Regions from separate parts of the Streptomyces sp. NPDC042346 genome, predicted to be linked through region 4. Evidence: riboswitches for the same ligand, from Rfam matches in the RefSeq annotation. Region 4 holds a riboswitch; each other region holds the start of a gene.
The links. A riboswitch is a leader RNA that binds a small molecule or an ion and turns the genes downstream of it on or off. The one in region 4 is predicted to bind cyclic di-AMP.

Region 1: another riboswitch for cyclic di-AMP. It lies ahead of ACZ6K0_RS33360 (transglycosylase family protein); the one in region 4 lies ahead of ACZ6K0_RS21635 (M23 family metallopeptidase).
Region 2: another riboswitch for cyclic di-AMP. It lies ahead of ACZ6K0_RS39840 (M23 family metallopeptidase); the one in region 4 lies ahead of ACZ6K0_RS21635 (M23 family metallopeptidase).
Region 3: another riboswitch for cyclic di-AMP. It lies ahead of ACZ6K0_RS09650 (LysM peptidoglycan-binding domain-containing protein); the one in region 4 lies ahead of ACZ6K0_RS21635 (M23 family metallopeptidase).

What each region holds. Positions count from the first base shown of each region.
Region 1 covers NZ_JBVJEH010000010.1:342,716-345,792, reverse strand. The annotation lists gene eno (phosphopyruvate hydratase) at 1-1,038, opposite strand, end outside; gene ACZ6K0_RS33360 (transglycosylase family protein) at 1,409-2,149, opposite strand; cyclic di-AMP (ydaO/yuaA leader) riboswitch at 2,153-2,326, opposite strand; gene ACZ6K0_RS33355 (transglycosylase family protein) at 2,585-3,077, opposite strand, start outside.
Region 2 covers NZ_JBVJEH010000014.1:251,413-254,489, forward strand. The annotation lists gene ACZ6K0_RS39835 (SGNH/GDSL hydrolase family protein) at 1-546, opposite strand, end outside; gene ACZ6K0_RS39840 (M23 family metallopeptidase) at 697-1,731, opposite strand; cyclic di-AMP (ydaO/yuaA leader) riboswitch at 1,736-1,897, opposite strand; gene ACZ6K0_RS39845 (tyrosine-protein phosphatase) at 2,285-3,077, shown strand, end outside.
Region 3 covers NZ_JBVJEH010000002.1:222,974-226,050, forward strand. The annotation lists gene ACZ6K0_RS09640 (phosphocholine-specific phospholipase C) at 1-443, shown strand, start outside; gene ACZ6K0_RS09645 (DUF6197 family protein) at 492-1,115, opposite strand; cyclic di-AMP (ydaO/yuaA leader) riboswitch at 1,512-1,665, shown strand; gene ACZ6K0_RS09650 (LysM peptidoglycan-binding domain-containing protein) at 1,671-2,591, shown strand; gene ACZ6K0_RS09655 (alpha/beta family hydrolase) at 2,585-3,077, opposite strand, start outside.
Region 4 covers NZ_JBVJEH010000004.1:778,622-781,698, reverse strand. The annotation lists gene ACZ6K0_RS21640 (aldo/keto reductase) at 1-93, opposite strand, end outside; gene ACZ6K0_RS21635 (M23 family metallopeptidase) at 159-1,352, opposite strand; cyclic di-AMP (ydaO/yuaA leader) riboswitch at 1,364-1,510, opposite strand; gene ACZ6K0_RS21630 (PP2C family protein-serine/threonine phosphatase) at 1,712-2,926, opposite strand; gene ACZ6K0_RS21625 (MFS transporter) at 3,050-3,077, opposite strand, start outside.

The sequences.
Region 1 (3,077 bases), on a different contig from region 4:
CTCGGTCAGCGAGCCGATCTGGTTGACCTTGACCAGGAGGGCGTTGGCGGTGCCCTCCTCGATGCCGCGGGCGAGGCGCTCCGGGTTGGTGACGAAGAGGTCGTCGCCGACGATCTGGACCTTGGCGCCCAGCTTGTCGGTGAGGACCTTCCAGCCGGCCCAGTCGTCCTCGTACAGCGGGTCCTCGATGGAGACCATCGGGTACGCGGAGACGAGCTCCTCGTAGTACTCGGTCATCTCGGCGGCCGAGCGGGACTTGCCCTCGAACTCGTACGTGCCGTCCTTGTAGAACTCGGACGCGGCGACGTCGAGCGCGAGCGCGACGTCGGAGCCCGGGGTGTAGCCGGCCTCCTTGATGGCCTCGATGATGAGGTCGAGGGCCGCGCGGTTCGACTCGAGGTTCGGGGCGAAGCCGCCCTCGTCGCCGAGGCCGGTGGAGAGGCCCTTGCGCTTCAGCACGCCCTTGAGCGTGTGGTAGATCTCGGCACCCCAGCGGAGGGCCTCGGAGAAGGACTCCGCGCCGATCGGGGCGATCATGAACTCCTGGATGTCCACGTTGGAGTCGGCGTGCGACCCACCGTTGAGGATGTTCATCATCGGAACGGGCAGCAGGTGCGCGTTCGGGCCGCCGAGGTAGCGGAAGAGCGGGAGGTCGGAGGCCTCGGCCGCGGCGTGCGCGACGGCGAGGGAGACGCCGAGGATGGCGTTGGCGCCGAGCGAGCCCTTGTTCTCCGTGGCGTCCAGGTCGAACATGGCCTGGTCGATCAGGCGCTGCTCGGTGGCGTCGTAGCCGACGAGCTCCGGGCCGATCTGCTCGATGACGGCGAGGACGGCCTTCTCGACACCCTTGCCCAGGTAGCGGTTCGGGTCACCGTCGCGAAGCTCGATGGCCTCGAACGCACCGGTGGAGGCGCCGGACGGAACAGCAGCACGGCCGGTGCTGCCGTCGTCGAGGCCGACCTCGACCTCGACCGTGGGGTTGCCTCGGGAGTCCAGGATTTCCCGGGCTACGACGACGTCGATGGACGGCACGAGCATCTCCTTTTTGGGATGTGACGCTGGATGTGACGCATGGCCGGTGCAGGGTCGCTCGGCCTTGCGACAAGAGCCTAACCGGCTCAGGGGGTCCGGTCGGCCGTGCGCCCGCCCCCTGGGACGAAAAAGGACCCAAGGGCATGCATCTCGGGACGAAGGACCCCAGATCTACTGGACGGTAACTACGAAGTCCTCCCCAAAGGGTCCCGGTAGACGCGGAACCCCGTATGTACGGAACCCCGGACGCACGGAACCCCGGACGCACGGAACCCCGGTCCGGCGCGCACGGGGGAGAGTGCGCCGGACCGGGGTGGTCACCGCGGGAGGGTCGTCTGGGTCGGGTGAGCCGCCGGACTCACCCGAGCCGCCGGGCTCACTTGAGGTGGAGCTGCTGGCCCACGTAGATGAGGTCGGCGTTCTCGACGACGTCCTTGTTCAGCTCGAAGAGCTTGGCCCAGCCGCCCTTGACGCCGTGCGCCTCGGCGATCTTGCTGAGGGTGTCGCCGGCGACGACCTTGTACTCGCCGTCACCCTTCTTGACCACCTTGCCGGTCGGGGTGGTGACCGTCTTCTTGGTGGCGGCCTTCGGCGCGGCGTGCTGCTGCGTCGACTGCTTCGGGGCCTGGCGCTGCTCGCTGCGGGTGGTCGGCTGCTCGGCCTTCCGCTCCTGGCGCGGCTGCTGCGTCTGCTGCTGGGGCGCGGCCTGCTGCGGCGCGCTCTCGGCGGAGCCGCCGTCGTACGAGGCGCCGGAAAGGCCCACGCCACAGGACGGCCAGGCGCCCTTGCCCTGGCCCGCGAGGACCTTCTCGGCGATGGCGATCTGCTGGGACTTCGACGCCTGGTTGGCGGTCGAGGCGTAGGCGGTGCCGCCGTACGCGGCCCAGGTGGAGGCCGAGAACTGGAGGCCGCCGTAGTAGCCGTTGCCGGTGTTGATGGCCCAGTTGCCGCCGGACTCACAGGCGGCGACGGTGTCCCACTCGGAGACCGTGGCGGCCGAGGCGGTGCCCGCGGTCATCAGCGGGGCGGCGACGGCGACACCCGTGACACCGACGAGGGTGACGACCTGGGTGGCCTTGGAGGGACGACGGTGTTTGCCCTTACCGGAAAACAGCATGGAGATTCTCCTCACCGACGCCTGTGAGGTGAGCTGTCGGGTTCGGGCCGGAAAGTTGCCCGGCCGCGTGTCCTAGCACGCGGCTTCACCCCAAGCCGGTCATCGGCCGTCTGTCTCAACGGCCGGGACCGGCACTTACCTTGGGTCCCCCACTCCTGCCTTCGGCGCTTACGCGACGACTGTTCCCATCGGCCGACGGCAGGATTCGGCGTTTCGGTCGACGGGGCCCGCGGTGGCGAGCGGTTACGACCGTAGACACAGACCCACCGGAAGTTCAAAGAGGCGTATTGCGGAAATATCGCCCCTACTTGCCTTCCGGCGGGGGGTGTTTGCGCAGGTGAGAGGTGACGGGAGCAAAGTTCGCGGACGTGACACGCCAGTTGGGGCGAAGAGACCCATGTCTCACTTACCCAGAACCGGACATACGCCCCCGAACTACCCGGCCTTCGTCTCCGCCTTCTTCTCCGAACCGATCGTCAGGTCAAGGCTCTGACCAGGGACGATGAGGTCCGGGTCGACACCCACGGTGCCGCGGTTGGCGTCGTAGAGGGCGTTCCATCCGCCGGGGAGTTCGTTCTCCTGCGCGATCTCGGACAGGTTGTCACCGGGCTGCACGGTGTACGCGCCCGAAGCACCCTGACTGTCCGTTGTGTCCGAATCCTTCATTGCGTCAGTCGTGGGCGTGGCGGCGGAGCTTTCCGCCAGCTCGTCCGTCGATGAGGCGTGTCGGCCGGATTCAGCCGAGGTGTCCGTCTTGCCGGTTTCCTCCGGGGCCGCCTCGCCCCGGTGCTTGCCGGTGCCGGGCGTGGCCGACGAGGTGTCACCTGTCGGCGTTTCGGGCGATACGGGCGTAAGGGACGCATCGGGCGTGGCCGGGGTGGTCGAGCCGCCCGTCGGCGTGGTCGGGTCCGTCGGCGTACCGGCGGTA
Region 2 (3,077 bases), on a different contig from region 4:
GTCGTCGTCCCAGGCCCGCCGGTCCTGCACGGACTTGAGGGACCACAGGTCGAGGACCGGGCAGTCGTAGCGGTCCGCGATGGACCGGACGTGGGCGGTGTACGTGGCGATCTTCCCGCGCAGATGCCGGAGCACGGGGATGTCGCGGGTGTCGAAGCCGGTGGTCACCATGACCGTGCCGACGGCGGAGGTCAGGTCCGCGACGGCGCGCTCGAAGCGCTCGGCCACGTCGTCGGGGTCCGTGCCGGGCCGGATGATGTCGTTGCCGCCGGCACAGAAGGTCACCAGGTCGGGGGCGAGTTCCTTCGCCCGGGGGACCTGTTCCGCCACGATCTGGTCGAGCAGTCGCCCGCGTACGGCCAGGTTGGCGTAGCGGAAGTCGTCGTGCTCCGGCAGCTCGTCGGCGAGCAGGACCGCGAAGCGGTCCGCCCAGCCGACGTACGTCCCGTCGGGTCCGGGGTCTCCGACACCCTCGGTGAAGCTGTCACCGATCGCCGCGTACGACCCGAATGCGTTCTTGTCTCTTGATCTCGAATCGTCTGCCACGGGAGCACATCCTTCCCTTTCGGATGTGACCTACGCGACCGTAAGGAAGGGTTGACGTCGGGTGACATATGCCACCGATAAAGATTCTCCCAAGCCGGAATACGCCGGCGGCCCGGCACAGGTGTGCCGGGCCGCCGGGGAGCGTGCGTGTCAGACGGAGACGCCGTGCTGGCGCAGGTAGGCCAGCGGGTCGACGTCGGAGCCGTAGTTCGGGGAGGTACGGATCTCGAAGTGCAGGTGCGGGCCGGTGGAGTTGCCGGTCGAGCCGGAGAGGCCGATCTGCTGGCCGCCGCTGACGGTCTGGCCGGACGAGACGGAGAGGGAGGAGAGGTGGGCGTACTGCGAGTAGTTGCCGTCGGCGTGCTGGATGACGACCTCGTTGCCGTAGGCGCCGCTCCAGCCGGCGGAGACGACCGTGCCGGCGCCGACGGCGCGGACGGTGGTGCCGGAGGAGGCGATGAAGTCGACACCGGTGTGGTAGCCGGAGGACCACATGGAGCCGGAGGCGCGGTACGGGGTGGAGAAGCCGCCGCCGGCGACGGGCGTGACCCAGCCGGACGCGGAGGTATCGGCACCCGCCGACTGAGACGACTGAGACGACTGAGACGTCTGCGAGGACTGCGAGCTCTGCGACTCGGCGGAGGCGGCGGCCGGGGCGGCGGAGCGCTGGCTGCTGCGCGAGGCGCGCGAGGTGTCGCCGTTCTTCTCGGAGCTCTGCGTGCTCTCGGCGGCGGCCTTGGGCGCGGCGCTCTTCGGGGCGACGTGCTTGGGGGCGGCGTGCGCGGTGTTCTTGGCGCCGAGGGTGAGCTTCATGCCGGGCAGGATCAGCGAGGGGTTCTCGCCGACGACCTGGCGGTTGTCCTGGTACAGCTTCTGCCAGCCGCCCGCGAGGTGGTGCTCGCCGGCGATCTTCGACAGGTAGTCGCCGCTGACGACGGAGTACGTCTTCGGCGCGGCCTTCGCGGCGGCGGTCGGCGCGGCCTGGAGGGCGGCGGGCGCCTTCACCTGGGCGGCGGCGCTGACGGCCTGGGCGGGGACGGCGGCCGGGGCGGCCTGCTCGGCGGCGTGGGCCCCGGTGGCGCCGAGGAGCGGAAGCGCGACGACGGCGCCTCCGGTACCGGCGGCGACGAGTCCACGCGTGAGCGGGTTGGTCCTGGTACGGCGGTGCTTACCCTTCGCGGGCATGGCGAATTCCTCTCCGGCGCCTACGAGGTGAGCTGTCGGGTTCGGACTGGAGATGCCCGGCCGCGTTCTCACGCGGCTTCACCCCGAGCCGTCCTGTGTCGCGGGACCGGCGTACTTCCTGGGTCCCCCGCTCCTGCCACGCATGGGATGAGTGCGGATTCCGGACGGTGGCAGGATTCGGCGGTCCGACCGGATTGACGGTGACGCTAGACGAGCGGGGTCGGAGCGAACAAGCCGCAGATTTCCCCCGGCATTACACGGGCCGCATTCCGGGCGGAATTCCGGTCACCCTCCGTCGATGACGGTCCTTCGATTTCCTTTTTCCGTACGGCAATTGCCGGGGGCCTTCGGCCACGATCCGTCACTTCTATGACCCTGCTCACGCGGCTCGGCCCATCTCACCTGCAAACAGGGCGCGTTCTCCCTTACCCCTCATTTCGGACAGATCGCCCATTCCCGTCCGAGGGGGTGCGCAGACCCCCTCCCACCTGGATGATTGTCCTAGGCACCGATCTCGCATCGGGCCCCCGAACGTCGACCCCCAGGAGCATCCGTGACGCAGCAGCTGCCGCAGGTCCCGCCCACCGAAGCGAACGAACCCGAGCTGGCCGAGGTCCGCAACTTCCGGGACGTGGGCGGCCTGCCGACGACGGACGGGCGCGCCGTGCGACCCGGGCGCCTCTTCCGCAGCGGCCACCTCGCCCACGCCACCGAGGCGGACGCCGCCTTCCTCGCCTCGCTCGGCCTGCACACCGTCTTCGACTTCCGCAACGAGGCCGACCGCAAGGTCGAGGGCGCGGACGTCGAGCTCCCCGGCGTGCGGAACGTGAACATACCGCTCAACGACCCGGCCGACGGCAAGGAGTTCTGGAAGCTGGTGCGCGACGGCGACATCGCCCAGCTGCGGGAGATCCTGGGCGACGGCAAGGCGGCCGCCCGGATGTCCGACTCGTACCGCAAGATGATCGTCGAGCGGACCTCGGAGCACAGCCGGATCCTGCACTCCATGGCGGAGGAGAGCGTCCCGGCCCTGATGCACTGCGCCGCGGGCAAGGACCGCGCCGGCCTCTCCATCGCGATCACACTGCTCGCCCTCGACGTCGAGCGCGAGGCGATCGAGGCCGACTACGTGAAGTCGAACGACCCGCACCGCCGCTACAAGGTGCGCCGCAGCTCCACCGCCGCGGACGCGATGTCGCCCGAGGTGATGGAGCTGCTGAGCCCGCTCTTCGACGCGCGGGTGGAGTACCTGCGGGCCGCGTTCGAGACGATCGACGCGACCTGGGGCTCGGTGGAGACCTACCTGACCGAGGGGCTCAAGCTGGCCCCGGAGACCCGTGAGCGGC
Region 3 (3,077 bases), on a different contig from region 4:
AGTACACGGTCGACGCGGGCGGCACGGCCTCCGACTACTTCAACATCGGGCTCGGGTCGGGGTCCGGGAAGTACGACATCTCGATGATGGGCCCCAACCGCTTCCTGCGGCGCTTCATCGGCGACGCGTCCAAGGCGGGCAAGGCCGTGGAGGTCGCGGCCCGGTTCGCGCCCGAGGCGGGGACGGGCCGGACGGCCCTCTGGTTCAGGATGACCAACACCTCTGCGGCGCCGGTGACCTTCACGATCCGCTCGAACGCGTACCGCACGGACGGACCGTGGACGTACACGGTCCCGGCGAACTCCAGCCGCGAGGACTTCTTCAACGCGGTGGCCTACAACGGCGGCTGGTACGACTTCACGATCCTCGCCGACATCGACGGGACCTGGTCACGCCGGTACACCGGCCACATCGAGACGGGAGCCCCGAGCGTCACCGGCTGAACCCCCGCACCCGGCAGGTGACGGGCACGGGCGGGGCGCCACCGCCCGTCACCGGCCGGCGTGCGCGGCCCGGCGGATCGTCGCGTCGAGGAGGTCCACCGCCTCGGCGGCCGTCCGGCCGGGCGCCCGGTTCCACGGACCGATCAGGTCGTGCCACCCCCGGGACCGGAGCTCGGTCATGATCCAGGCGGCGGCCTCGTTCATGGTGTCCGCGCCGCCGTGGCCGAGGCGGTGGGCGGCGAGGAGCGCGCCGCAGACGCAGCGCGCCCCCCGCGCGTCGCGCAGCTTGTACGGGGCGTTCTGCCAGCCCCACTCGGTGAGCACCAGCCGCGCGTAGCCGAGGTGCACCGAGGGCCGCAGCTCGGGGCGGCCGATCCGGCGCCAGGCATGGAGGCGGTCCGGGAGTACGGCTCCGATCCGGCCCGGGAGTGTGCGCTCGGCGGGGGCGGGCGGCGGCAGCGCGTCGAGCGCGTCGGCCACGAGTTGGTCCACGGACACGGAGAGCAGCGCCCGCCAGTCGGCCGGCGGCGCGGGGACCGCCGGCTCGGCGACCGTCGGCGTGGGGGCCGTCCAGTCGGTGACGATCCGCTGCCAGGTGGCGCTCTCGAAGAGAGCGGCCGCCTCGCGGTCGAGGGTGTCCGGGCTGAGCGGGGAGGTGGTGGTGGTCGGCATCCGGAGGGCTCCTGGGTCGGGTGCCTCCATCATTCAAGAAGAATGTCGGGTTTGCGACTTTTGACCATACCTAGCCCCCCATCGGAGTCCGGCTCGGGCGAACAGCCCACAGAGGCTAATTTCCTCCTATTTACTCACCAACGGAATTACGTCGCATATTCGGACATTGCTCACCGGGTGACGCGGTTCACTTTCCCTCGCCGCCGCCGGGCACCCATTCGGCCGCAGGCCGTACCGCGCACGGAAGTTCACCGGGGTCCGAGTCCGGTCGATCTTGAATTCCTTGAATTCGGAGATCCAATTCCGGGAGCGAACGACCAGCTCCTCTTGTTATCCGTCGCATTACTGGCCTACGGTCACCCCCATTCGAGCGGAACGCCTAATCCTGCCGCCGCCCGAAACACCTCCCTTTCACCCGACGGCAGGAGCGGGGGACCCACGAATTCGCCGGTCCGGAATCCGGAACGGCTCGGGGTGAAGCCGCGTGTGCGCGGCCGGACATCTCCCGTCCGAACCCGACAGCTCACCCCGCAGGCGCCGGAGAGGAATCCCGTCATGCCTGCACACGGTAAGCACCGCCGCCCCCGCCGCCGCACCGTCTCCCGCGGTCTCGCACTCGCCGGAACGGGCGGGGCCGCCCTGGCCCTGCCGCTGGTCATGCCCGCCACGGCCGGCGCCGAGACCGTCTCGTCCGCACCCCGGATCGCCGCCCAGTCCCACGCGGCGCAGTCCCACGCGGTGCAGTCCTTCGCGGCGCAGCCCGTCACCGCGCGGCCCGCCGCCGTGCCGTCCGCTCCCGTCGCCGCGCGTACGTACACCGTCGTCAGCGGTGACTCGCTTTCCTTGATCGCCCATAAGAAGGGAATTCAGGGCGGCTGGAAGTCGATTTACCGGACCAACAAGTCCGCCGTGGGTGACAATCCGTCACTCATTCACCCCGGTCTCGAACTGACGATTCGTCGGGATTCCGCGAAGGCCGCCCCGGCGCCTGCCACCGTGCAGAAGAAGAAGAAGAGCTCCACCACGACGGATCGGGCGAGCCGTTCCGAGCGCCGTGCCGCGGCGCCGGCCGCCGCCTCTGGCGCCTCCGCCGCGCAGGCCGTTCCCGCTGCCGCGCCTGCCGTCCAGGCCGCCCCGGCAGCCGCCACCCAGTACGCCGACAACCTCGACGGCTGGATCCGCGCCTCGCTGGACATCATGGCCCAGCACGGCATCCCCGGCTCGTACGACGGAATCCTCCGCAACGTGATGCGCGAGTCCTCCGGCAACCCCCAGGCGATCAACCTCTGGGACTCCAACGCCGTGGCCGGCACCCCCTCGAAGGGTCTGCTCCAGGTGATCCAGCCGACCTTCGACGCCTATCACGTGCCGGGCACGTCCACGGACCTGTTCGACCCGGTCGCCAACATCACGGCCGCCTGCAACTACGCGGCCGACCGCTACGGCTCCATCGACAACGTCAACGGGGCCTACTGACGCCGGAAGTGCTCGGCGAACCAGTCCGTGGCGAGCTCCGCCACCTCCTCCAGGGCGCCCGGCTCCTCGAAGAGATGCGTGGCGCCGGGGACGACGGTCAGCCGGTTCTCGCAGCGCAGCAGGGCCTGGGCCCGTCTGTTGAGGTCCAGGACGAGCGCGTCCCGGCCGCCCACCACGAGGAGGGTCGGGGCGCGCACCCGGGCCAGGTGCTCGCCCGCCAGGTCGGGCCTGCCGCCGCGTGAGACGACGGCGGCGACACCGGAAGAGGGATCGGCCGCCGCCCACAGCGCGGCGGCCGCGCCCGTACTCGCCCCGAAGTATCCGATCGGCAGGTCGCTGCCCCCGGGCTCCCCGGCCAGCCACTCCGTGACGCTCGCCAGCCGGCCGGCGAGCAGCGGGGTGTCGAAGACGTGCGCCCGGTCGGTCGCCTCGCTCTCGGTCAGCAGGTCGAACAGCAGCGTCCCGAGCCCGGCCCGGTTCAGGGCC
Region 4 (3,077 bases):
TGCCTCGTCGGCGGTCCAGCCGAAGACGTTGCCGCCCAGGGCGAGCGGGAAGACGTGCAGGTCGGAAGAGCCCAGCGTGCGGAGAGAAGTCATGGGGTGATCAACCCTCCGCGCCACCGGGCGTATTCCGCTTGGGACGTCCCGAGGCCTTCAGGGCCTCAGACCGGCAGGCCCTTGGAGCGGAGCCAGGCCGCCGGGTCGATGCCGTCGCCGCCCGAGGTGTGGACCTCCATGTGGAGGTGGGCGCCGGTGACGTTGCCGGTGGCGCCGACGCGGCCGATCGTCTCGCCGGTGGTCACGGTCTGGCCCGCGGCGACCGTCATGGAGGAGAGGTGGGCGTACCAGATCTCGGTGCCGTCCTCCATCTCCAGGACGACGCGGTAGCCGTAGGAGCCGGACCAGCCCGCCGACTTGACGGTGCCGCTGTGGACGGCCTTCAGCGGGGTGCCCGTGGGGGCGGCGAAGTCGAGACCGGTGTGGTAGCCGGAGGACCACATCGAGCCGGACTGCATGTAGGTGGCGCTGAGGGAGTACGAGGAGAGGGGCATCGAGTAGCTGGCGGCGAGCTGGGCGAGGCGCTCGGCCTCGGCGGCCGCGGCCTTCCGCTCGGCCTCCGCCTTGGCTTCCGCCTCCGCCTTCGCCTTGGCCTCCGCTTCGGCCTTGGCCTTCGCCTCGGCGGCCGCCTTCTCCGCCGCTTCGGCCTTGGCCGCGGCCTCGGCCGCCGCCTTCTCGGCCGCCGCCTTCTCCGCTGCGGCCTTCTCGGCGGCGTCGGCGGAGGCCTGCTGCTGCTCGGCCTGCTGGAGGATGCGGGCGCGGAGGACCTCGCCGGCGTCGGCGACATCGGCGGCCGTGGCCGTCCCTGCCTGCGGGGTGTACGTGGCCTGGGCGGTCCGGGCGGTCGTCCCGGTCCCGGCCGTCGTGTCGGCTGCCGGGGTGACGTACGTGGCGGCGGTGAGCGGGTGCGCGTTCCCGCCGGTCGCCTCGATGGTGTCGCGGATCTGCTCGTCGGCGTCGTCGGCGAACAGCTCGCCGACGCCGGGGAGGTCCTCGGCGGCCGGGAGGTTCAGGTCGGCGAGGTCCGGGAGGTCGGGGAGCGATATCGCGACCGGCGGCTTCTCCTGCGCGGTGGCGAGGCCGCCCGCGCCGACGGCCGCGATGACGCCGACGCCGAGGACGGTGGAGGAGCGGGCGAAGTTGGAGCGCTGCTTGACGACCCGGTGCCGGCCGCCGGAGCGGCTCTCGGCGCGGAGGGAGCCCTCGGTGGGATTCCACTCGGTGTCCGGAGCGGCAGGACCCGCACCACCACCGAAGGCATCGAAGGGGGCTTCGGGTGCGGGAGTGTTGGACGCCACGGAGGCGCGCTCCTTTCCTTCCTTCTCGCCTACCGGGTTAGCTGACGGGTTCGGAGCAGGAAGGTCTCCTACGGGCACGGTCGCACGGGTGCGAAGGGCCCGATTCACCCCAAGTAGTGGTTCCCCGGTTCCTTTTCAGGATTCGGCGCGTGCGCACGGTGCCGTCTCTTGCGACGGTTGTGACGACCGCGCTGCGTTATCGAACGTTAATAGACAGGGGGGTCCGATTCCAAGCTGTTCCCGGTGATCATTCATTGAATTGGTCGGGAATCGCCCGAGTTGACCCCCCTTCAGAAAGGCGCCGCCAAACCCCCACGATCTGACGTTATGTCAATTGTTATCGGAGTGACACTCCTCGACTACGCCTGGTGACCGGTCCGGTCCGGCGGCACCGGCGGCACCACCGGCATCGTCCTGCGCCTCTCCTGCTGCCCCGCCGCCGGCCGGCTCAGCGCGAGCAGCGCCATGTCGTCCGTCGACGCGCCGCCCGTGTGGAGCCGTACGTCGTCCACGAGCGCGTCGAGCAGCTCCTCGGGCCCCGGGAAGATGCGCCCGGCGAGGCGGGACGCCGGGTCGTAGAAGACGCCCGCCGTGTTCCGCGCCTCCGAGAGGCCGTCCGTGTAGAACAGCAGCGTCGCGCCGGGCGGGTACGGCCGCTCCTCGGCCCGGTCCGGCCACGCCGCCAGCTCGCCCATGCCGAGCGGCAGCGCCGGCTCCGCCGGATCCAGCACGTCCAGGCTGCCGTCCACGTACAGCAACAGCGGTGGCGGATGGCCCCGGTTGACGACCCGTACGGTCCCGGCGCCGCCCTCGCGGACGCGCGGGATCTCCGCCAGGACGGCCGTCGTGAACCCCTCGAAGGCGTCGAGCCCGTCCCTGCGGGTCCCCTCCCGGGTCAGCGCCCGCTCCAGCCGCTGCGCCACCCCCTCCAGGCTCCGCTCCTGCTCGGCCGCCTCCCGGAACGCCCCGATCACCACGGCGACGGCCTCGACCGCGTCCATCCCCTTGCCCCGGACGTCCCCGACGACGAGCCGCACCCCGTGCGGGGTCTCCTGCACGGCGAACAGGTCGCCGCCGATGAACGCGTCGGCCTGCGCCGCCTCGTAACGGGCCGCGCACTGCAGCCCGTCGATCCGCTCGGCGGGCGTCGGCAGCACCGCCTTCTGCGCGGTCTCCGCGATGACCCGCGCGGAGGCCAGCCGTTCGCCGCTGCGCCGCACGACCCGGTTGATGAGGAGCGCGAGCGCGGAGACGGTGACGACGGTGAGGGCCTCGGTGAGGGCCGGGATGCCCGCCGCGGTGTCGTTGTAGAGGTGGAGCCCGACGGAGGCGAGGACGGCGGCGAGCCCGGTGAGCAGGGTCGTGAGCATCGAGAAGAACGGCGCGGCGATCAGCGGGGCGGCGGAGAAGAGCGGCGCGGCGGTGTACGCGGGCGGCGTCAGCACGTCGAAGACGACACCGCCCACGATGATCAGCGGGGGCAGCGCGCGGAGGAAGCGCCGGGCCCCGCCGTACGGGCCGCGGCCCTCGCCGCCCCGCCGCCCGCGACCCGCTGCTCCTAGGGGGTGCCCCACCTGTGCTCTCCTGCCCGGTCCGTACCGGCCACGGTGATCCGTACCGCGCCCTCCCAGGGTGGCCGCCGCCGCACCCGGCGGCGACCTCCACGGGGCCGACTGGCGTACGCCCCCGGACACCCCCTAGGGGGTGTCCGGGGGCGCCGCGAGG